3 regions of the Yersinia enterocolitica subsp. enterocolitica genome follow, and region 1 is predicted to be linked to each of the others. Evidence: predicted binding sites of a transcription regulator. Region 1 holds the regulator's gene; each other region holds the start of a gene.

Region 1 (7,658 bases):
GATATGCCCAACAATAAGCTCGCTATGAGTAGCCCATAGGCGCATGTCGGCCAAATATTTTGAGTTAAATCCGGGTTCTTGCATGGCCTGATTCAGTGAGCTCAGGACCGCATTGCTGGCTTTGTTCACCTGAATGCGTTCATAGGAGAGTTGCCCGATATCTGGATTAGGTTTCAGTAGGATGCGCAGGATCTTCTGATAACTCTCCAATGCTTGATGCGCATTCTTTCGCAGCAAACCGCTTTGCCACTGTGGCCACAGCCATAGTGCGCTGGCGAAGGCCAATGCACAGCCGATTAAGGTATCCAGCAATCGTGGAACTAAAAAGTCGGCGCCCTCTCCGGTCAATAATTGCAAGATATACACTGTAGTGATGGTTCTAAAGATGACTGACCAGCCATAGTTTTTGCGCTGAACCAGATAGGCTATCAATGTGATGAGCAACATAATGCTCAGCGTAGTCCCTTCCGGCATTTGAAAATGCAGCAGGGCCGCGGCGAGTAACAGCCCAATCAGAGTGCCCAAGGCTCGGTGGTGAATCCGAATTTTAGTGGCGTTATAGCCGTTTTGCGTCACCAACATGATGGTGAGTAAAATCCAATAAGGTTTAGGCAGATGGATCAGGCTACCAATATAACTGCCCGCTGCCAGCGTTACGCCCATGCGGCCTGCATCACGTAATGCGCTGGATTTAAATGATAGATAGCCAACAAGCGCTGGCCAGAATGGTTGAGATAGTTGGCTTGACATCAAATCGCGGTCATATTGCGGGCGCTGATCGCTCAGGATCTGGGTAATGTGGCTGATATGGTAATAGCAGAATTGTGCCACCGGATTATCAGGATGTTGCTGGGCAACCTCTTCCAGCTCGACCAGCGCATCACCGGCACTGAAATGGGTCTTCGCGCGGTGGTGATAGAGAATATTATCGGCGATGGTGCGCATTTGTGTTGAGATAATCTGCACATTACGTTCAAGGATGGCTTCTATTGAACTCTGCTCTATCAGCTCTTGCGCCTTTTCTGACTGATTCATCGCCGCAGTGATATGTTCCTGCAAATCAAGCGCCATCTGAAAGAGTATCAGTAGCCGCTTTTGCTCTTTTTTGGTGGCATTGGGTAGTAGATTAAACTGTTGATAAAGTTGGTTAATTTTATCCATAATACCTTGCTGCCTATCCAGCAGGGCTGGCATCGCTTTTTCCGCATCCTGGTGCTGACCAAGCAAAGAGTAGGCAGCATCGCAATAATCGGCCAACAGATGATAAAGCTGGCTCAGTGGCTCACGGATGGGCTGGTCTTTACATAACCGAAACCATAGCCAGGTAAATACCCCGTACCAGAGAGTCCCCACGGCACACATCAATGGCGCTTGCCAAATAGGCGCACGGCCTACCATGCTGAGACTAAAAATAGCGGCGATCAACGCTGCCGGGAGCAACCGGCCGTTGAGCTGGCTGATAGCACCACTTACCCCCAACGTTAATGCGAGACCAAGCATCACCACCGGTAATGGGATATCCCACAGCAGTAATTGTTGAGTCAGAAAACTACTGAAGGTAAAGAGTGTCCCGCCGACAATCAGCCGCCGGAAGAAATGTTGATGGGGAGTATCGAGCGAAGCAATATTACAGCAGGCGGGTATCAGGGAGAACATCAACCCCAGCCGCAATTCCCCCACGGCAAACCCCAATGCCGCCGGTAAGCAGAGAACCAGTGTTTGGCGGAGCGCATAATTAACTTCAGGATGATAAATAAGCCGTTGCCATTTCATGTAGGCCCCAGAAATTTATTAATCACACAAAAGAAAACCGGTGCCGAAGTAGCAGCACCGGTTTATAGGGAATTAACGGGTGCCGTAAACGACAATCGTTTTACCGTGTGCGGAGATCAGATTTTGATCTTCCAGCATTTTTAGTATCCGCCCCACAGTTTCGCGGGAGCAGCCAACTATTTGACCAATTTCCTGGCGGGTAATCTTTATCTGCATCCCATCTGGGTGGGTCATGGCATCAGGTTGTTTTGCCAGATTAAGCAGCGTTTGTGCAATGCGTCCAGTCACATCAAGGAAAGCAAGGTTACCCACTTTCTCAGATGTTATCTGTAAGCGATTCGCCATTTGTGAAGACAGGCGCATCAAGATATCTGGATTGACCTGAATTAACTGGCGGAATTTTTTGTAAGAAATTTCAGCCACTTCACAGGCAGTTTTTGCTCTGACCCAGGCACTACGTTCTTGGCCTTCTTCAAATAATCCAAGTTCGCCGATGAAATCTCCCTGGTTGAGATAGGAGAGAATCATCTCTTTACCTTCTTCATCTTTGATCAGCACCGCAACGGAGCCTTTCACGATGTAGTAAAGTGTTTCGGCCTTTTCACCTTGGTGAATTAGCGTACTCTTCGATGGATATTTGTGGATATGGCAATGAGACAGGAACCATTCGAGAGTCGGGTCTGTTTGTGGCTTGCCGAGAACCATTCGCTGTTATCCTCTGTTGTTATCGCTGCCTAACTTAACAGGGCTCAGAGTTCCCTGTACGGCGTGCTTATAAAATACACTTTCTCTTAGCATATTAATTTGCTCAACTGCCGAAAGGTATAGCCAAGATAGGTACCGGATAGAAACCCTTCACTGAGTATTGAGAAGCTACCCTATTTAATTCTAAAAACAATACTTTCGGTTCTGTTTGTAGCACAGGATGAGGCTAGTGTCTTGTGTTGTATCGCTTCAGCATGATGAACATCGGGTTACATTGCCAGTTTGTAAATGAAAGGGTAGTCTGAATCGGAAAATTTAACCGGGAGCAAGAGTTATGCAGGCACGTGTAAAGTGGGTTGAAGGGCTAACATTTTTAGGTGAGTCCGCTTCAGGTCATCAAGTTTTAATGGATGGGAATGCTGGAGACAAAGCCCCCAGTCCGATGGAAATGTTGTTAATGTCGGCCGGTGGCTGTAGTGCAATTGATGTCGTTTCTATCTTACAGAAAGGGCGTAACGATGTGCGCGATTGCGAAGTGACATTAACCTCGCAGCGCCGGGAAGAAGCACCGCGCCTGTTTACGCAAATTAACCTGCATTTTATTGTCAGCGGCAAAGGTTTGACGGATAAAATCGTTGAGCGTGCGGTTGAGCTTTCGGCTGAGAAGTATTGCTCGGTTTCTTTAATGTTGGGGAAAGCGGCGACTATTACCCACAGTTTTGAAATCCGTGACATCGCCTAAGCAAACCCTTCGTACTTGAAGCTGCAGGGTTGTTAGCTGCGCTCGCTCACCCGAATCACTTACTTATGTAAGCTCATCGGGATGAGTTCGCTTGCCGCCTACCTGCAGCCCCAACTACTTTGGGTTGGGATAGCATCAAATTATTTTTTCTTTCCAACAATTGCTTTACTGCAACGCCAAGGACGAAGGAGATTAGCCTATTTTTTTGCCTTCCAGTAGTTGCTGCACCAACGGCGCCATAATCAGCTCCATTGCCAGCCCCATCTTCCCGCCGGGTACCACCAATGTATTGATATTGGAAATAAACGACCCTTGCAACATTGCGAGCAAGTAAGGGAAATCGATTTGATCCAAACCTCTGAAGTGAATGACGACAAAACTTTCATCCAGTGACGGAATGGCTTTGGCGGCAAATGGATTAGAGGTATCAACCGTCGGAACGCGTTGGAAGTTAATATGGGTGCGTGAGAACTGTGGCGTAATGTAGTTAATGTAGTCATCCATGGACCGCACCACGGAATCCATCACCGCTTCACGGGAATGGCCGCGCTCCCCGGTATCGCGGACTAATTTCTGAATCCACTCCAGGTTGACTATCGGTACCACGCCGACCAGCAAGTCGACATGTTTTGCGACATCATGATGTTCGGTCACGACCCCGCCGTGCAGCCCTTCATAAAACAGCACATCAGTGGGTTCCGGCAGCGCCTCCCAAGGGGTGAATGTGCCTGGGATCTGGTTATAGGGCACGGCTTCATCATAGGTATGGAGATACTTACGTGAGCGCCCAGTTCCATGCTCGCCGTATTGCGACACACTCTCTTCTAACTGACCAAAGTCATTGGCTTCTGGGCCAAAATAGCTAATATGTCGGCCTTGATCCCGTGCCTTACGGATGACGGTATCCATTTCAGGACGGGTATAGCGATGGAAGCTGTCACCTTCAATTTGCGCTGCACGGATATTCAATTGCTGAAAAATTTTGCGAAACGCCAGACTGGTGGTGGTTGTCCCTGCGCCACTTGAGCCGGTGACGGCTATAACCGGATGTTTAATTGACATATTAGCTGTAACTCCATGGGGTTAGATCCTCAGTGGGCGGGCTTAAACGGTCTGTTTTTTCTTGTTAATGGTTATTTTTAGGGCAAAGTGCCCAGCTTGTCACCCTGATTTTACTTAGAGGATAGGGTAACAACGCATGGGTTATGGCAGCTCTTCTGCTCCGGCCCGAAAGGCGCCGCGTGGCATGATATTGATGGTTTCGTGTAGCTCTGACCAAACTAATACCGCCTCACCACTGACTAATTGACGGCGTACGTCTTCGACTTTTTGCTCCAATGAGCGCTCATGTTCGCCGTAATCCGTGCCTTCACGTAATACAAAGGCCTCCAGCAGATTATCCAGCGTTTCGCTGTCGACTTGCTGCCAGGGGATTATCATGATTGTTGCTCCAAATAAGGGGAAAGCCAGGCTGGAATACGTTGTTCCAACCACATTTGTGGATGTTTTAACGAGCCACTGACAAAACCGACGTGGCCGCCGTGCTCAGTGAGCTGATAATCAATATTGTCCGGTAACTGGTGTAGATTCGGGATAACTTCAGCGGTCATAAACGGGTCATCTTTGGCATGAATGATAAGCAGTGGCGTTGTAATTTGCGGCAATAGCGGTAAAGCGCTGCAACGGCGATAGTAATCCAGTGCATCATTGAAGCCATGTATTCTCGCCGTGATGACATCATCAAACTCTTTGATTCGCCGCAGGCCTTTCAGTTGAGGCAGATCTAAAGGCAGGCTATCGGGGTAATACAATAGCTTGCGGGTGGCATTCAATTTGAGTTGATTTAACAAATAGCGCTGATAGACACGCGAGAAACCTTGTTCCATGCGGTTGGCGCAAGGCTCCAGCATCAGTGGTGCAGAAACCACCACGGCTGCCTCTAATAAGCTCTCTTGCCCTTGCTCAGCCAAATAGAGCGCCAGCATATTGCCGCCCAAAGAGACACCAACCGCTGCAGTGGGCACCTGACCATAGCATTCCCGCAACCAACGCAGAAAAAAGCGCGCATCTTCTGTTTCACCGGAGTGATAAATGCGTGACTTACGATTTGGCTCGCCACTGCATCCGCGAAAATGCATCACCACACCCAGCCACCCTTTGTCTTGCCAGGCGCGCAGCAAACCGTGGGCATAGGGGCTGTAAAAATTCCCTTCCAGCCCGTGGAATAGCACCACTCTGGGTTTATCCCGTGCCAGCTCGGGGTTTTCACTCCAGGCCAGATCGACAAAATCCCCATCGGGCAATTCCAGCCGTTGCCAAAAAGGTTGCAGTTGCACCCTCCGCCTGACCAGCCGTGGCAGCAGCGTTTGCAGATGTGGATTGCTGGCACCGGCCAGCGGGCGAAATATTTCATGCATATTGTGAATGGAAATCATGTCGTTGCTCTTGTGTGATCAATAGCACACTGTTAGCTTCATGGGTATATCGCGCATCATTTTGGGTGAGAGGCACCCGTCTCATGGAACTGAGTTTATTTCTTTCAATGGTAGGTTTTCTCTGGGTTGCCGCTATCACCCCCGGCCCAAACAATATGCTGTTAACTTCAGCTGGGGCCAATTTTGGTTTTATGCGATCTATCTGGTTGATGTTAGGCATTATGTTAGGCATGCAAAGCATGCTATTGCTGGTGGCGTTTGGTGTCGGTGGCCTGATTCTGATTTACCCCTCCTTGCACTTAGTTCTGAAAATCCTGGGTAGTCTTTATCTGCTATGGCTGGCATGGAAAATTGCCACTTCGGCCTATGAAAAATTAGAAACCAATGTTGTTCCACCAAAACCGCTGCGTTTGTATCAAGGGTGGTTATTGCAGTTCCTTAACCCAAAAGCCTGGTTGATGGGATTAGGGTCAGTTGCCAGCTTCAGCATGGCAGGGGCGGCCTATAATCATTCGATCTTAATGATCAGTCTTGGCATGTTTATGGTGAATCTGGTGGCCGGTATCATTTGGCTGGGTTTTGGAGCATTGATCGGCCGTCTGTTACGCAGTCGCCGGGCATGGTTTACCTTTAATATTGCAATGGGCTTGCTGACGGCGGCCTGTGTGCTGCTTATTTGGCATTGATCATACTCGTCATACTTCAAGCTGCATGTGCGTTGGCTGCTTTCGCTTACCCCAGTCACTTACCTGAGTAAGCTCCTGGGGACTTACTCAGTTGCCGCCTTCCTGCAACTCGAATTATTTAGAGTATTAACCATGGGGTTAATCAATGGCTTATAACTATTTTCATGTGGATGCGTTTATCGGCACAGGGTTATCCGGTAACCCTGCTGGAGTGTATTTACTGAAAAAACCGCTGTCGACAGCACAGATGCAAAGTATCGCTGCGGAAATCAATTTGCCGGAAACCAGCTTTGTCTGGGACGAAGGGGATAAATCGGCAATCCGTTGGTTTACCCCAGAGCGTGAAGTGGATTTATGCGGCCACGGCACCCTGGCGGCGGCACATGTGATGTTCAACGTGGTTAACCCCGGTTTGCACGATATCTGTTTTCGTAGCGCCAGTGGCGATTTACATGTCAAGCGCGACACTGATAACTTTAGCCGACTATCACTGGATTTCCCTGCATTGCCCCCAGAGAAGATTGCGATTGCGGCTGAACTAAAGGCACTGCTTGGCATCGATATTCAGCAGGTATGGCAGGCAAAATCCCTGCTGGTGGTGCTGGAGAGTGAGCAACAAGTACGTCAATTACAGCCGGATCTGGTAGCGCTGATTGCTTATACCGGCCGAGGTGTGATTGTGACCGCGCTGGGTGATGAGGTCGATTTTGTTTCGCGCTACTTTACCCTGAGCAGCAATGAAGATCCGGTTACCGGCTCAGCTCATTGCACCTTAATGCCATATTGGGTGGCGCGGTTGGGTAAAACATCGTTGCATGCCCGCCAGATATCCGCGCGCGGTGGTGAGTTATTCTGCACCTTAGCCGGGGAGCGCACTTTTATTTCAGGCGCATCCCGCATTTTCCTTAAAGGCGAATTATCCCTTCTTACTTGACATTGCAGCGTTGTTAGCTGCTCTCACTCACCCGAATCACTGACTTGAGTCAGCTCATCGGGATTTGTTCCATTGCTGCCTGGCTGCAAAGCCAATGACTTTGGGATAACGTTAGGCTAGTCATACAGACAACCTTCATACCACTTATCGCATAAAGGAATAAAGAATAATTTTTTATTCCTTTAGCGATGTCACTCCTTCAGGTATCACTGTCATCTCAGCGCCCCAAGTTCGTTTAGGGTCGTAACCATAACGAATGACACTGTTAACCGAGCGGAGTGAACCCATGACGATAACCTTTTCTTCTGTAAGTCTTGCCAACGCAGCACGCGGCATCTGGCGATCGGGTGGGGCGCTGTTGGCTCTGTCATTGGTGGCGACCT
Region 2 (7,658 bases), 250 kb from region 1:
TTGGGCACCCTGCGCGATAAGACTGATCGTATTCAGGCGCTGGCCGGGTGGGTTGCCGCCCAGATTGGTGCCGATGTTAATCATGCCACTCGTGCCGGTTTGCTGTCCAAGTGCGATCTGATGACCAATATGGTATTCGAATTCACTGATACCCAAGGTGTGATGGGGATGCACTATGCTCGTCACGACGGTGAAGCTGAAGATGTTGCGGTCGCGCTGAATGAGCAATATCAGCCACGTTTTGCCGGTGATGATTTGCCGTCAAATCCGGTGGCTTGCGCATTGGCTATTGCCGATAAAATGGACACCTTGGCGGGTATTTTCGGTATCGGTCAACATCCGAAAGGCGATAAAGACCCATTTGCTCTGCGCCGCGCTGCACTAGGTGTATTGCGTATTATCGTTGAGAAGAATTTGCCGCTGGATCTGCAAACGCTGACCGAAGAGGCCGTGCGCCTGTATGGTAGCAAGCTGACCAACACCAAAGTGGTCGATGAAGTGATTGAGTTTATGCTGGGCCGCTTCCGTGCCTGGTATCAGGATGAAGGTCATAGCGTTGATACCATTCAGGCGGTATTGGCCCGCCGCCCAACCCGTCCAGCTGATTTTGATGCTCGGGTAAAAGCGGTAACTTATTTCCGCACATTGGACGCGGCTGCGGCACTGGCTGCAGCGAACAAACGTGTGTCGAATATTTTGGCGAAATCCACTGATAAGCTGAATGACCACGTTCGTGCTTCTGTGTTAAAAGAACCGGCAGAGTTGAAGCTGGCAACACATCTGGTGGTGTTGCGCGATAAGCTCGAACCGGTGTTTGCGGCAGGTCAATACCAGGAAGCACTGGTTGAACTGGCGGCGCTGCGGGAAACGGTTGATGAGTTCTTTGAAAGCGTAATGGTGATGGATGAAGATGATGCCGTGCGGGTTAACCGACTGACATTGTTGAGTAAACTGCGTGAGTTGTTCTTGCAGGTTGCTGATATTTCTCTGTTGCAGTAATCCTGTTCTTGCTTGGCAATAGGGGAGCGTAGTTACCCAAAGAATTTGGTGTTGCAGGTAGGCTGCAAACGAGCGAATCCCGATGAGCTTACTCAAGTAAGTGATTCGGGTAAGTGAGAGCGGCGAACACCCCTGCAACCTCAAGTAAGAAGGGTATATCGCTCCCCTTAGCTATTCTTAATACTGGAGTTGGGTGATAAGAATAGGATGTTGTGAAAATAAGTACTTATCATAGGAGTAGTTTCACATGACTTTTGCACTGAATACGGCCCGATATTCACGTTGGTTAGCGCCATTGCTGGCGTTATTGGTAGTGTTCCAATTAACTGCCTGTGGGGATAAAGAACCAGAACAACGTAAGGCTTTTATTGATTATTTGCAAAACACGGTGATGCGCAGTGGGATGAAACTGCCAACGCTGAGTGAAGATCAAAAGCAGAAGTTTGGCCCTTATGTCAGCGATTATGCGATTTTAGTCACTTTTTCCCAGCAACTCAGTAAGTCTGTGGATGCCAGCCTGACGCCCGCTATCGCACAAATCAATGAGATTCGTGTCGCTCAGGATTACCTCAATAAACGTGATGCATTGCAGCAGTCAGCGGGTGCTTTAAATCTGTTAGTGCAGCAAATTCGCACAGCCAAAACACAGGCGGATAGTGCTGTGGCAGCATTGAAGCAGCCAGACGACTTGAAAGTGGTGTTTAATAAAGTCTTTGATAATGTGGTCACTCAGCCGACCAATGTGTTGATTCCGGCGGTTCCAGTGGTTTCTGCCTTTGTGCAGGATCTGGCCCAGGTTGGGGATTTCTTGCAACAGCAGGGGACTCAAGTCACTTTCAATAATGGTGGGGTTCAATTCCAAACTGCACAACAAGCGGCACAATATAACGCGATGATGGCTAATCTGGTCGCCAAGTATCCGGCGATGATGGCAGCACAGAAGAGTGTAATGAGTGTCATGCAGTGATGGTTTTGGCTGATTTGGTGATCGGTTCGGTTGACATGAGTTCAGTGATTAACTTGTCTCCGTAGCCTCAACCGCCAAAGGGGTCACAAGCGCGTGACCCCCTTGGAACCCCGCGCTTGCGCACGAATCACCTGCCCACTGCGTGGGTGCCCTCGATTCATCATTACGCTGGCGGGACGGCTTTACGCGGGTCCTTCCGCGTGACGCCTAAATCCGGCGTCCATGCCGGATTCCCCTTGCTACATTCTTCACTCGGCGGCTCAAATGTGCTTTTAAACTTCAAAACCTAAAGACTATGGTTTTGATTTTCTCTTTTGACCTTGAGCGCAATCAGAAATATTGCCGACAAGGATGGAGGGCCGAGTGAGCGGCCATGGACGGCCGCGAAAAGCGCGCTTGAGCAGGAGCGAATCGCGCTGGCTCGTCAGCCCGAAAGACGTAGACGGTTTACCCGTAGGGCAATATTTCGCGCAAGCCGCAGGTGCAGGAGGGCCGGCTTGCCCTCCTGCTCGGTTGAGGCGGCAAAGCCAGCAATGAAAACAAATCGAATATCAACCGAAACCCGCTCCAATCGTGTGCCTCCCTCCTCCTGTTGTTTTATTACACATTTATCTGGCGGTGGTTCAATATCGATGTATTGGGTGGATGAATGTCTCATCCTGCTTCCGCGAACAAAAATAACTTGTGATTAACATCACATTTTCAAAACAAATGACCATTATAAAAATGTGATTTAAATCACTATAATGGTCATTTTTAGCTTAAAAATTATCCCCCGTGGCTTTATTACACCCAAATAGTGTGATCTTAATCACTAAATTGCCCCCTGTAGTGGGTGCTTTTGTGTGATTTGTGTCACATAAAATAGGTGAGCTACGCGTGAGTAAAAGAGCATGCTAGAGTTTGTTTTGCATACAGCGTGTTTGTATTCGATAACACCGGCGGGTTTTGCAGAACTGCCTCAACAAAACAATTATATCGCGCTCTTATTGTTAGCGCGTACCAATAGGGGTGTTTTATGTTTTCACCAGACGCAAAGGTCAGAATTCAAAATTTTGGCCGATTCCTCAGTAATATGGTTATGCCCAACATCGGCGCATTTATCGCCTGGGGTATTATCACCGCACTGTTTATTCCAACGGGTTGGCTGCCGAATGAGACACTAGCCAAACTGGTTGGCCCGATGATCACCTACCTGCTGCCATTGCTGATCGGTTTTACCGGTGGCCGTTTGGTGGGTGGAGATCGCGGCGGCGTGGTTGGCGCCATCACTACTATGGGGGTTATCGTTGGTGCGGATATGCCAATGTTCCTCGGTGCAATGATTGTCGGCCCACTGGGTGGCTGGGCAATCAAACACTTTGACCGCTGGGTTGAAGGTAAAATCAAAAGCGGCTTTGAGATGCTGGTTAACAACTTCTCAGCCGGTATCATCGGTATGCTGTTGGCTATCTTGGCCTTCATGGCAATTGGCCCATTGGTAGAAGTGTTATCCCAAGTGTTGGCGAAAGGCGTGCATATCATGGTGCAGCTTAACCTGCTGCCACTAACGTCTATCTTCGTCGAACCGGCCAAAATCCTGTTCCTGAATAATGCGATTAACCACGGTATCTTCTCTCCTTTGGGTATCCAACAGGCGACTGAAACCGGTAAGTCTATCTTCTTCCTGATCGAAGCTAACCCAGGCCCAGGTATGGGGGTGTTGATGGCGTACATGTTCTTCGGCAGAGGTAACGCCAAGCAATCTGCTGGCGGCGCGGCTATCATCCACTTCTTCGGTGGTATCCACGAAATCTATTTCCCATACGTTCTGATGAACCCACGCTTATTGCTGGCGGTAATTCTGGGCGGCATGACAGGTGTGTTCACTCTGACTGTGTTGAACGGCGGTCTGGTATCACCGGCTTCTCCTGGTTCTATCCTGGCGGTATTGGCAATGACACCTAAAGGTGCTTACTTTGCCAACATTGCCGCGGTTGCTGCTGCATTTGCCGTGTCCTTCGTGGTCTCCGCCATCCTGCTGAAAACCTCTAAAGTCAAAGACGACGAAGAAGACAGCCTGGAAGATGCCACTCGTCGTATGCAAGACATGAAAGCGCAATCTAAAGGCGCACAAGCAGCCAATGCAGCCGCTGCTGCGGGCGACTTGAGCACAGTGCGTAAAATTATCGTCGCTTGTGATGCCGGTATGGGTTCCAGTGCGATGGGTGCCGGTGTATTGCGTAAGAAAGTATTGGATGCCGGTTTGAAGCACATCTCTGTGACCAACTGCGCCATTAACAACTTGCCGGAAGATGTAGATTTGGTGATCACTCACCGTGATTTGACCGAGCGCGCCATGCGTCATGCGCCGCAGGCACAGCATATTTCGTTGACCAACTTCCTCGACAGTCAGTTGTATACCAACCTGACGGCTCGTCTGGTTGAAGCCAGCAGCAGTGCAGAAACTGTCCAGAAAGTGATTGAGAAACTGGATGATAGCTTTGAGCCATCAGAGGCCAATCTATTCAAACTGGGTGCGGAGAACGTTTTCCTGAACCAACATGCGACAACCAAAGAACAGGCTATCCGCTTTGCCGGTGAGCAGTTGGTGAAAGGCGGCTATGTTGAGCCTGAATATGTTGAAGCGATGCTGGAACGTGAGAAACTGACTTCCACTTATCTGGGCGAATCTATCGCCGTGCCACATGGCACCATTGAAGCTAAAGATCGTGTACTGAAGACCGGGGTGGTGTTCTGCCAATACCCTGAAGGTGTGCGCTTTGGCGATGAAGAAGACGAAGTGGCTCGCTTGGTGATTGGTATTGCTGCCCGTAACAATGAGCACATTCATGTCATTACTAGCCTGACCAACGCGCTGGACGATGACTCTGTCATTGAGCGCTTAAGCAAAACGACCAGCGTACAAGAAGTGTTGGATTTATTGGGCGGAAAAAAATAGCTTGACGGTAAAAAGTCACTGAGTGGAAAAAGTCACCCAGTCATAACTGAACATACTCTAAATAATTCGAGTTGCAGGAAGGCGGCAAGCGAATAAATCCCGATGAGTTGACTTGAGTCAATGATTCGGGATGGAGAGAGCAGCCAACGCACATGCAGCTTGAAGTATGACGAGTATAGGGCCGTGGGGAGTACGCGGCCCTTTCACAGCCACACAGTTAAAGGTAACGAATATGAAAGCATTACATTTTGGCGCAGGTAACATTGGCCGGGGCTTCATTGGTAAACTTCTTGCTGATGCCGGTGCACAACTGACCTTCGCAGATGTTAATCAGCCGCTATTGGATGAGCTGAATAAGCGTAAGAGTTATCAGGTCAATGTGGTGGGTGAGCAAGCCCGTGTTGAAGAAGTGAAGAATGTTAGCGCCGTCAACAGTGGTAGCCCGGAAGTGGTGGAACTGATTGCACAAGCGGATATGGTCACCACCGCGGTTGGCCCACAAATTCTGGCCCGCATCGCAGGCACAGTGGCACAAGGTTTGGTTACCCGTCATCAACAAGGTAATACCCGCCCACTGAATATTATTGCTTGTGAGAATATGGTGCGTGGCACCAGCCAGTTGAAGCAGCAGGTTTTTGCTGCCTTGCCAGAAAGTGAGCAGGCATGGGTTGAGCAACATGTTGGGTTTGTTGATTCTGCGGTAGACCGCATTGTGCCGCCATCAGAAGCAGGCAGTACCGATATTCTGGCTGTGACAGTAGAAACATTCAGCGAGTGGATTGTTGATGGCACCCAGTTTAAAGGGCAGCCACCGCAAATCGCGGGTATGGAATTGACTGACAATCTGATGGCCTTTGTGGAGCGTAAACTCTTCACTTTGAACACCGGGCACGCTATTACCGCTTATTTGGGCCAGCTTGCCGGTCACCAAACCATTCGTGATGCCATCCTTGATCCTGCGGTACGCCAGACAGTGAAAGGTGCGATGGAAGAGAGTGGTGCGGTGCTGATTAAGCGCTATGCGTTTGATCCACAGAAACACGCCGCTTATATCGAAAAAATTCTCTCCCGTTTTGAAAACCCTTATCTGCACGATGATGTTGAGCGTGTTGGTCGTCAGCCACTGCGTAAACTGAGTGCCGGTGATCGATTGATCAAACCGCTATTGGGGACTTTGGAGTATCAGTTGCCACATAATAACCTGGTGACCGGCATTGCGGCTGCGATGAGCTACCGCAGTGAGCAAGACCCGCAAGCACAGGAGCTGGTTGAATTACTGGCTAAGTTAGGGCCGAAAGCCACTCTTGCTCAAATTTCCGGACTGCCAGCTGATAGCGAGGTTGTGGAACAGGCGGTGAGTGTGTATAACGCCATGCAGGACAAGCTGGCGCACTGATTCTGTTTCGTTATGAACAAAACGCGTTTGCGTTAGGGGATAAATACCGTGTCGGATTACGCGGTATTTATCCTTTGTTAGCCCGATAATCTGAAACCACCCCAGTGACAAACGATGATTGAGAAAACACAGGCATTTGAGAATCGGGTACTGGAACATCTGAACGCGGGGAAGACCGTTCGGAGTTTCTTGATGGCTGCTGTCGAATTATTGGCAGAAGCGTTAAACATTCTCGTGGTGCAGGTTTTTCGTAAAGATGACTATGCGGTGAAATATGCCGTAGAGCCATTACTGGTCGGGGATGGGCCGTTAGGTGAGTTATCCGTACGATTGAAGTTGGTTTATGCTTTGGGCGTCATCACCCGGCATGAGTATGAAGATGCTGAGTTATTAATGGCGCTGCGTGAAGAGCTAAACCATGATGGCACCGAGTATCGCTTTACCGATGACGAAATCCTCGGGCCATTTGGTGAATTGCATTGTGTTGCTGAGCTGCCACCAGTACCAACATTCTTACGCCCAGATGAAGCCGATGCTTCGCTGATTGCCATGCAACGCCAGCGTTATCAGCAGATGGTGCGTTCCACTATGGTGCTATCGATTACTGAATTACTCTCCCGCATCAGTCAAAAACAAGTTTCAAAACTCTCGCCGCTTGGCCATGTTTAATGATTAAAGACACTGAGCCATTCTTCGACCAACAGCCATAATGCTGTTATTGCCATCAAGCCACCCATCACGCCATTAAATAACCGCAGCTTCCAATTGACGCGCAGCGCATGGCGCAATTGATCCCCCATCACTGCCCAAACAGCGACGCAGGGCAGATTTAACAATGCAAAGCCGGTCATAATCAGCAGGGTATGGTTGAGCGTCGCCCCTTCGCGAGGGGTGAATAAGATGGCGACATTCATTGCCATCAACCAGGCTTTTGGATTTATGGCCTGAAATAATGCCCCCTGAATAAAGCCCATAGGTTGCTTACTATCCTTGGCATTGGGGGTGCCGGAATTAAAAATCTTCCATGAGAGCCACAGTAAATAGCCACCGCCTAATGTCACCAAAGGCAGACGGACAACTCCCACCCAACTGAGGATAAATGCCAATAGCGTGGTCATTAATGCGCATTGCAGTGCACAACCAAAGGTAATCCCCAACATCATCGGGAAAGTTCGGCGTAAGCCAAAATTAACGCCAGAAGCGGCTAACAACAGGTTATTCGGACCTGGGGTTATCGACATCACGGTGACGTAACTGATGAAAGCACTGTCCAACATGGGGGGAGATCCTATTAATGTTATCAAGAGATTCAGCATAAAGATCAATCCGTGATGGCGTCAGAAGCAGAAGTTATC
Region 3 (7,658 bases), 190 kb from region 1:
ATTAGCGGGCAGTGGCAGCAAGACAGTTCAGGTGACAAAACATCGCTCAATGTGGCGCTGAGTGGGCCAAAAATTGATGAAACTATTTCGTTCTTTGGTCTGACGACGCCGATAAAGGGGGCCTCGTTTGATATCAATGCTGACGTCAATTGGCGCGGGGTTCCGTGGCAACCGCAGATTAATACCCTGAATGGCACGTTAAAGAATAGATTGGGCAGAGGTCAACTGACCGATCTTGGTGGCGGTCGCGCGGGTCAGTTATTGCGGCTGGTGAGCTTTGACGCACTATTACGTAAGCTCCAGCTTGATTTTAGTGATACGTTTAGTCGTGACTTTGCGTTTGATTCTATTCGCGGTAGCGCCAATATCAAAAATGGCGTGATGCATACCAATGACTTAGTGGTTGATGGGTTGGCGGCGGATATCGCCATGAGCGGGAATGTGGATTTGGCGAAACGTCAAATAGCTATGGAAGCGGTCATTACCCCAGAGATTTCCGCCACTGTTGGTGTTGCAACTGCTTTTGCGATTAACCCGGTGGTTGGGGCGGCAGTATTCGCGGCCTCGAAGATTTTAGGGCCGTTATGGAGCAAGATTTCGCTGATTCGCTATCAGATTACCGGTAGCTTGGATCAACCGACTATCCATGAAGTGTTACGCCAACTAAAGGAGAGTAAGGCGCCATGAAAAATGCCAATGTTGCATTATTACAGTTATGCAGCGGTGAAAATATCCGTGACAATCTGGCTCAAATTGAGCAGCAGATCAAACAGTTAAACTCAGGCATTCAACTGGTTATGACGCCGGAAAATGCATTGCTATTTGCCAATGCAGCCTCATATCGTCATCATGCCGAACAACACAATAACGGGCCATTGCAAGATGCTGTGCGTGAGATGGCGCGTAAGTATGGTGTCTGGATTCAAGTGGGATCTATGCCGATGATAAGTCGTGAGTCACCGGAGCGTATCACCACCAGTAGCTTGCTGTTTGACGACCAAGGCGAGCTGAAAGCGCGCTATGACAAAATCCATATGTTTGATGTAGATATCCAAGATGTCCACGGTCGTTATCGTGAGTCTGATACCTATCAGCCGGGTGAACACCTTACTGTGGTTGATACACCGGTAGGTCGCCTTGGCATGACGGTTTGTTATGATTTACGTTTCCCTGGCCTGTTCCAGGCTTTACGGGCGCAGGGAGCCGAGATTATTTCAGTCCCGGCGGCCTTTACTAAAGTGACCGGTGAAGCTCATTGGGAGATTTTATTGCGCGCCCGGGCAATTGAAAACCAGTGCGTAATACTGGCAGCGGCACAGGTGGGGCGTCATGGCGCGACTCGCCGTACCTGGGGCCACACCATGGCTGTCGATGCCTGGGGTAAAATCATTGGGCAGAATCCAGATGCGGTTTCAGCCTTAAAAGTCAAAATCGAAACCACAGGTTTGAAAACTATTCGTAACCAGATGCCGGTATTACAGCACAATCGCTTTGCGTCATCGCTGGTACCGCGATTATCTGATTCAAAACAATCATCTAAATAAGAGTGAAAACTATGAGCCTCTCGTTTGTCAGTGAGCAGTTACTCGCTGCTAACAAGCTGAACCATCAGGACTTGTTCTCAGTATTGGGGCAGTTGGCTGAACGCCGCCTCGATTATGCTGACCTGTATTTCCAGTCCAGCTATCACGAGGCCTGGGTGTTGGAAGACAGCATCATCAAAGATGGCTCTTACAATATTGATCAGGGTGTCGGCGTGCGCGCGGTCAGCGGTGAAAAGACCGGTTTTGCTTATGCAGACCAAATCACCCTGAATGCTTTACAGCAAAGCGCTCATGCCGCGCGCAGTATTGTGCGCGATACTGGCAACGGTAAAGTGCATACCTTGGGCGAGATTCGCCATCAGGCGCTCTATCCGCTGCTCGATCCGCTGCAAAGTCTGTCGCGCGAAGACAAAATCGCTTTACTGCATCGCGTAGATAAGGTCGCGCGTGCTGCTGATAAACGGGTGCAGGAAGTGAGCGCCAGCCTGACTGGCGTATATGAGCAAATCCTGGTCGCGGCCACCGACGGTACACTGGCGGCAGATGTGCGCCCACTGGTGCGCCTGTCAGTCAGCGTATTAGTGGAAGAAAACGGCAAACGTGAACGCGGTGCCAGCGGTGGTGGTGGTCGTTTCGGCTATGACTACTTCCTGGAAACGGTTGATGGTGAAGTGCGTGCCGATAACTTTGCTAATGAAGCGGTGCGCATGGCGCTGGTGAATCTGTCCGCTATCGCCGCACCTGCTGGTGCCATGCCGGTGGTGCTGGGCGCAGGCTGGCCAGGTGTGTTGTTGCACGAAGCGGTCGGTCATGGCTTGGAAGGTGATTTCAACCGTCGTGGCAGCTCAGTATTCAGCGGGCAAATGGGTAAGCTGGTGGCCTCAGAGCTGTGTACCGTGGTGGATGATGGCACCATGCAAGGCCGTCGCGGCTCATTAGCTATCGACGATGAAGGGGTGCCGGGTCAATATAACGTGCTGATTGAAAACGGTATTCTGAAAGGCTATATGCAGGATAAGCTGAATGCGCGCCTGATGGGGGTTGCGCCGACCGGTAACGGCCGCCGTGAATCCTATGCTCATCTGCCGATGCCGCGTATGACTAACACTTATATGTTAGCGGGTAAATCAACACCGGAAGATATTATTGCCAGTGTGGAATATGGCCTGTATGCCCCTAACTTTGGTGGCGGTCAGGTGGATATCACCTCCGGCAAGTTTGTATTCTCAACCTCAGAAGCCTATTTAATCGAAAAAGGCAAAATCACCCGCGCGGTGAAAGGGGCCACTTTGATTGGCTCCGGCATTGAAGCCATGCAGCAGATTTCGATGGTTGGTAACGATCTGGCGCTGGATAAAGGCGTCGGTGTCTGCGGCAAAGAAGGTCAAAGCCTGCCAGTTGGTGTCGGTCAACCTACTTTGAAGCTGGATAATCTGACGGTGGGTGGTACGGCGTAAGGTTTGTTAGATAACACCGTATTTTGGGTGCTCAGTTCAGTACCAAATTGAGTGCCCAATAACGGATGTATTTATCTATAACCCTGATATACCTCTGCGACTCGTTTAAAGTATTCAGTTAAATAATCTATACAGACCTGGACTTTGAGCGGCATTTTATCTTTCTCGGTATATAGTGCATATACCGGTCGTGGGTCAGAATGGTATTTTTTGAATAGCACTTCCACTTCACCACGCTTTATTTCTTCAATAACCCACATTAATGGTGCATAGGCGATACCGGCCCCCGCTTTAAGCCAACGAATCATGGTTTGCGAGTCGTTAGTCACAAAACGTCCCTGCGGTGATATCTGAGTTGTAATACCCTCAGGTGCGATTAATTCAAAATTGCTATCTGGCCGTACACTGTATTCCAGCCAGGAGAAGTTCGTCATATCACTGGGTTTTTCCGGTGTGCCATGTTGCGCTAAATAACTTTTGGCCGCGCAGACTACCATCGGCATAGAACCAAGGCGGCGCGAGAATAGCCCTGAATCTTGTAACGCGCCTACACGAATCACCACATCTAAACCGTCGGCAATCAAGTCCGGTGCCGGTATGCCGGTCACCAGATTGACGGAAAGCCCGGGATATTCTTTCAACATCTCAGCCGTCATGGTCGCCAGCACGTTTTGTGCCATAGTTGAAGAACAACCGATTCGTAGTGTGCCGGTCGGGGTATTGTTAAACGCATACAATTGCTCATGCACTTCCTGCACTTCCTGCAACATGCGCCGACAGCCCTGATAATAAATCCGGCCCGCTTCCGTCAAACCAATACGCCGGGTGCTGCGGTTAAGCAGCTTCACATTTAACTCGGATTCTAGTTTTGACACCGTTTGGCTTATCGAAGACACACTCATTGCCAACTGTCGTGCCGCGCCGGTAAAGGATCCGCACTCGACGACTTTGGCAAAGACTGACATCCGTTTTAATCTTTCCATGGTTCACTCTGTGTTGATTGTTAACTCTGGCTTAAAAGTGATTTAGATCACACATTGTAGATAACTTGATAATAAGCAGGCTAATATACTGCTGTCGGGAGAAAAGTCCGAAGTTTGAAAGCCGCGTAGCCGAAGTGTTACCTCGCCTCGTCCAGGTTGCAGTCATACTGAACAATCAAGTTTAACCTATAAGTCAGTCTTATGGCTGGTGCTTTTGGCCGTGATCGCTGTGGTTGGATGTGTTGCAACTGAGTATCAGATTATTCACCCGGGCGTATTCACCGACACCCTATAATAGAAAGGATTTAAAGAATGAGTTTGCTTCCGGTGATGGTTATTTTCGGTCTCTCTTTTCCACCGATATTTCTTGAACTGATTCTCTCGCTGGCACTTTTTTTCGTTCTGCGCCGTGTGTTGCAGCCCACTGGTATTTATGAGTTTGTCTGGCATCCGGCGCTGTTTAATACCGCGCTGTATGGTTGTCTTTTTTATTTAATATCTCGTCTTTTTTCCTGAGGTCGCCGTGAGTACTTTTTCATTAAAAATAATCCGCATCGGCATCACCTTGTTGGTGGTTTTACTGGCTGTTATCGCCATTTTCAAAGTCTGGGCCTTTTACACTGAATCGCCGTGGACCCGTGATGCAAAATTTACCGCCGATGTGGTTGCTATTGCCCCCGACGTCAGCGGGTTAATCACCGATGTGCCGGTGAAAGACAACCAACTGGTGCAGAAAGGCCAGATCCTGTTTGTGATTGACCAGCCGCGCTATCAACAAGCGTTGGCTGAAGCCGAAGCTGATGTGGCCTATTACCAAACACTGGCCGCCGAGAAACAGCGGGAATCTGGCAGACGCCAACGTCTGGGGATTCAGGCAATGTCACAAGAAGAGATAGACCAGTCCAACAACGTATTACAAACCGTGCGTCATCAATTGGCGAAAGCTGTCGCGGTGCGCGATTTAGCCAAACTTGATCTGGAGCGCACCACCGTGCGTGCTCCCGCCGAAGGGTGGGTGACAAACCTGAATGTTCACGCCGGAGAGTTTATTAACCGTGGTGCAACGGCGGTGGCCTTGGTGAAAAAAGATACGTTCTATATTTTAGCCTATCTGGAAGAGACCAAGCTGGAAGGGGTTAAGCCGGGACATCGGGCGGAAATCACGCCGCTGGGCAGCAACCGCATTCTGCATGGCACTGTTGATAGTATCTCTGCGGGGGTCACCAATAGCAGCAGCAGTGCGGATAGCAAAGGGTTGGCGACCATTGATAATAACCTGGAATGGGTGCGGCTGGCACAGCGTGTGCCGGTAAAGATCCGTTTGGATAGCGAAGATCAGCAGCATTCGTATCCGGCAGGTACTACCGCGACAGTGGTTATTACTGGCTCAACGGATCGCGACCCTAATCAGGCATCACCTATTGTGAAATTAATGCATCGTCTGCGCGAGTTTGGCTAACATGACCAGCCCGACTTTTATCCGCCTGCGCTTTGCTTTTAAGCTCAGTTTCGCCATTGTGGCGGCACTGTTTCTGGGCTTTCATCTGCAATTGGAAACACCGCGCTGGTCGGTATTGACGGCGGCAATTGTGGCCGCTGGCCCGGCTTTTGCCGCCGGTGGCGAACCGTTTTCTGGTGCAATCCGTCATCGTGGCTGGTTGCGTATCATCGGGACATTCATCGGTTGTATTGGCGGCCTGATTATAATTGTTCTGACCATCAGAGCGCCGGTCTTGACCTTGATGCTGTGCTGTTTGTGGGCAGGGGTGTGTACCTGGATCTCCTCACTGGTGCGCGTCGAAAACTCCTATGCCTTTGGTTTAGCAGGTTATACCGCGCTTATCATCATTGTGACAACCGGTGAAACCCCGCTATTGACCCCTCAGTTTGCTGTTGAGCGCTGTAGTGAGATTGTGCTGGGGATCGTCTGTGCAGTGATGGCTGATCTGCTGTTTTCGCCGCGATCAATCAAGCAGGATATCGATCGGCTGGTGGATAAGGTGTTGGTGGATCAATATCGGCTGCTACAACTGTGTATTCGCCCGGCGGAAAAAACCGATATTGATCGTGCCTGGAATGATTTAGTCAAAAATACCACTGCACTCAATGGGATGCGTAGCTATCTGATGATGGAATCCTCTCGTTGGCAGCGCTGTAATCGCCGTTTACAGGTCTTACATACCGAGTCATTAACACTTATCACCCAGGCGTGTGAAACCTATCTGGTACTCGCCAATCACCCTGATATTTTAACCGCTGAACTGAAAGCTATGTTGAGTGAACCAGCACCAACACCGGCTGAAATTCATCAACGGATGAAAACGCTGCGCCAGTTTATTGCTGTCAGCCACAGTGAGGCTATCCCTCATACCATCAGCAGTTGGGTGGGGGCGGCAACTCGCTATTTATTACTGGCAAAAGGGATCCATACCAATAGCAGTATCAGCCGGGTAGAGGAAGGGATTCTGGCCGGTGTGGTGCCGGTGAAACATGTCTCAGCCGAAGGCCATCATGCAATGATTAACGGCCTGCGTACCGGTGTGGCAACAGCAATTGGTGGGTTATTCTGGTTATGGACCGGCTGGACATCCGGTGCGGGTTGTATGGTGATGATTGCGGTGGTGACGTCGCTGGCGATGCGAACCCCTAATCCTCGCATGGTGGCGATAGACTTCCTGTTGGGGGTGATAATGGCGCTGCCCATTGGGGCACTGTACTTTATGTTTATCATCCCCGCTACGCAGCAGAGTATGCTGTTGCTGTGTATCAGCCTGGGGTTGTTAGCATTTATTATTGGTATCGAAGTGCAAAAACGGCGCTTGGGATCACTCGGGACGCTAGCCAGCACCATCAATATTATGGTGTTGAGCAACCCGATGGAATTTAATGTCAGCTTGTTCCTCGACAGCGCATTAGGCCAAATCGTCGGTTGCTTCGTCTCCCTGATTGTTTTGTTGCTAATCCGCGATAATGCCAAAGACAGAACCGGTAGAACCTTATTAAACCGCTTTGTTTACAGCGCAGTATCAGCCCTAACCACCAATAAAGCACGCCGCAATGAAAACCATTTACCGGCGCTATATCAGCAATTGAATCAACTTTTGATGATGTTCCCCGGTGATATAGACAAGTATCGGTTGGCATTAACCCTGATAATTGCCCATCAGCGGCTCAATAAAACCGAAGTTCCAGTGAATGCCGAGTTGAGTGCTTTCCATAAGCAAATTCGTTACACCGCTGATCGCGTTATCAATGCGAAAAACTCCCAGAAACGGCGCTATTACTTCGCGAGATTATTGCAGGAATTAGACCAATATCAGCAAAAATTAGTGGATTATCAATCGCCCGATGCTGTTACTCGTCCGGTAAAACGGTTGGCTGATATGCTGCACAAGTATCAGAGTGCACTGATATAGAGATAGGTTGAAATGGGCTAAGCTGTTCCCTGTGCTTTTTCAAAGGCTATACTGAAGCTGGAACCATCCTTCCTCGCCCTCCATTGATGGGGGGCATCATTTCCCGCAGGAGGTCGACAAGATGTCAGCACATAATCCATCAGACAACCCATCACGCAATCCATTACAACCTCAGCAACACAGCGACGGTGTTTATCATATCGGCTACTTCGTTGGCGGCACCTGGCATCAGGCGCAGGATACTTTCGAGGTCCGCAA

The links. The regulator CRP, encoded in region 1, controls carbon source genes, mostly activating them, when cyclic AMP is high. The targets are predictions, from matches to a motif close to ATGTGANNNNNNTCACAT.
Region 2: the regulator CRP is predicted to act here: its motif matches at 2,810-2,827, upstream of FGL26_RS15485 (PTS mannitol transporter subunit IICBA).
Region 3: the regulator CRP is predicted to act here: its motif matches at 4,020-4,037, upstream of aaeR (HTH-type transcriptional activator AaeR).

Annotation. Positions count from the first base shown of each region.
Region 1 covers NZ_LR590469.1:3,001,727-3,009,384, reverse strand. Annotated here, with positions in the region: gene FGL26_RS14495 (YccS/YhfK family putative transporter) at 1-1,773, opposite strand, end outside; gene crp (cAMP-activated global transcriptional regulator CRP) at 1,846-2,478, opposite strand; gene FGL26_RS14485 (OsmC family protein) at 2,813-3,220, shown strand; gene FGL26_RS14480 (phosphoribulokinase) at 3,413-4,282, opposite strand; gene FGL26_RS14475 (YheU family protein) at 4,424-4,660, opposite strand; gene FGL26_RS14470 (hydrolase) at 4,657-5,637, opposite strand; gene FGL26_RS14465 (LysE family translocator) at 5,739-6,341, shown strand; gene FGL26_RS14460 (PhzF family phenazine biosynthesis protein) at 6,487-7,275, shown strand; gene tauA (taurine ABC transporter substrate-binding protein) at 7,562-7,658, shown strand, end outside.
Region 2 covers NZ_LR590469.1:3,248,585-3,256,242, reverse strand. Annotated here, with positions in the region: gene glyS (glycine--tRNA ligase subunit beta) at 1-999, shown strand, start outside; gene FGL26_RS15495 (DUF3053 domain-containing protein) at 1,247-1,966, shown strand; gene FGL26_RS15485 (PTS mannitol transporter subunit IICBA) at 2,985-4,907, shown strand; gene FGL26_RS15480 (mannitol-1-phosphate 5-dehydrogenase) at 5,140-6,303, shown strand; gene FGL26_RS15475 (MltR family transcriptional regulator) at 6,418-6,972, shown strand; gene FGL26_RS15470 (LysE family translocator) at 6,969-7,580, opposite strand.
Region 3 covers NZ_LR590469.1:2,809,226-2,816,883, reverse strand. Annotated here, with positions in the region: gene yhdP (AsmA2 domain-containing protein YhdP) at 1-687, shown strand, start outside; gene nit1 (deaminated glutathione amidase) at 684-1,544, shown strand; gene tldD (metalloprotease TldD) at 1,556-3,001, shown strand; gene aaeR (HTH-type transcriptional activator AaeR) at 3,073-3,984, opposite strand; gene aaeX (p-hydroxybenzoic acid efflux pump operon protein AaeX) at 4,297-4,500, shown strand; gene aaeA (p-hydroxybenzoic acid efflux pump subunit AaeA) at 4,508-5,443, shown strand; gene aaeB (p-hydroxybenzoic acid efflux pump subunit AaeB) at 5,445-7,400, shown strand; gene FGL26_RS13385 (NAD-dependent succinate-semialdehyde dehydrogenase) at 7,522-7,658, shown strand, end outside.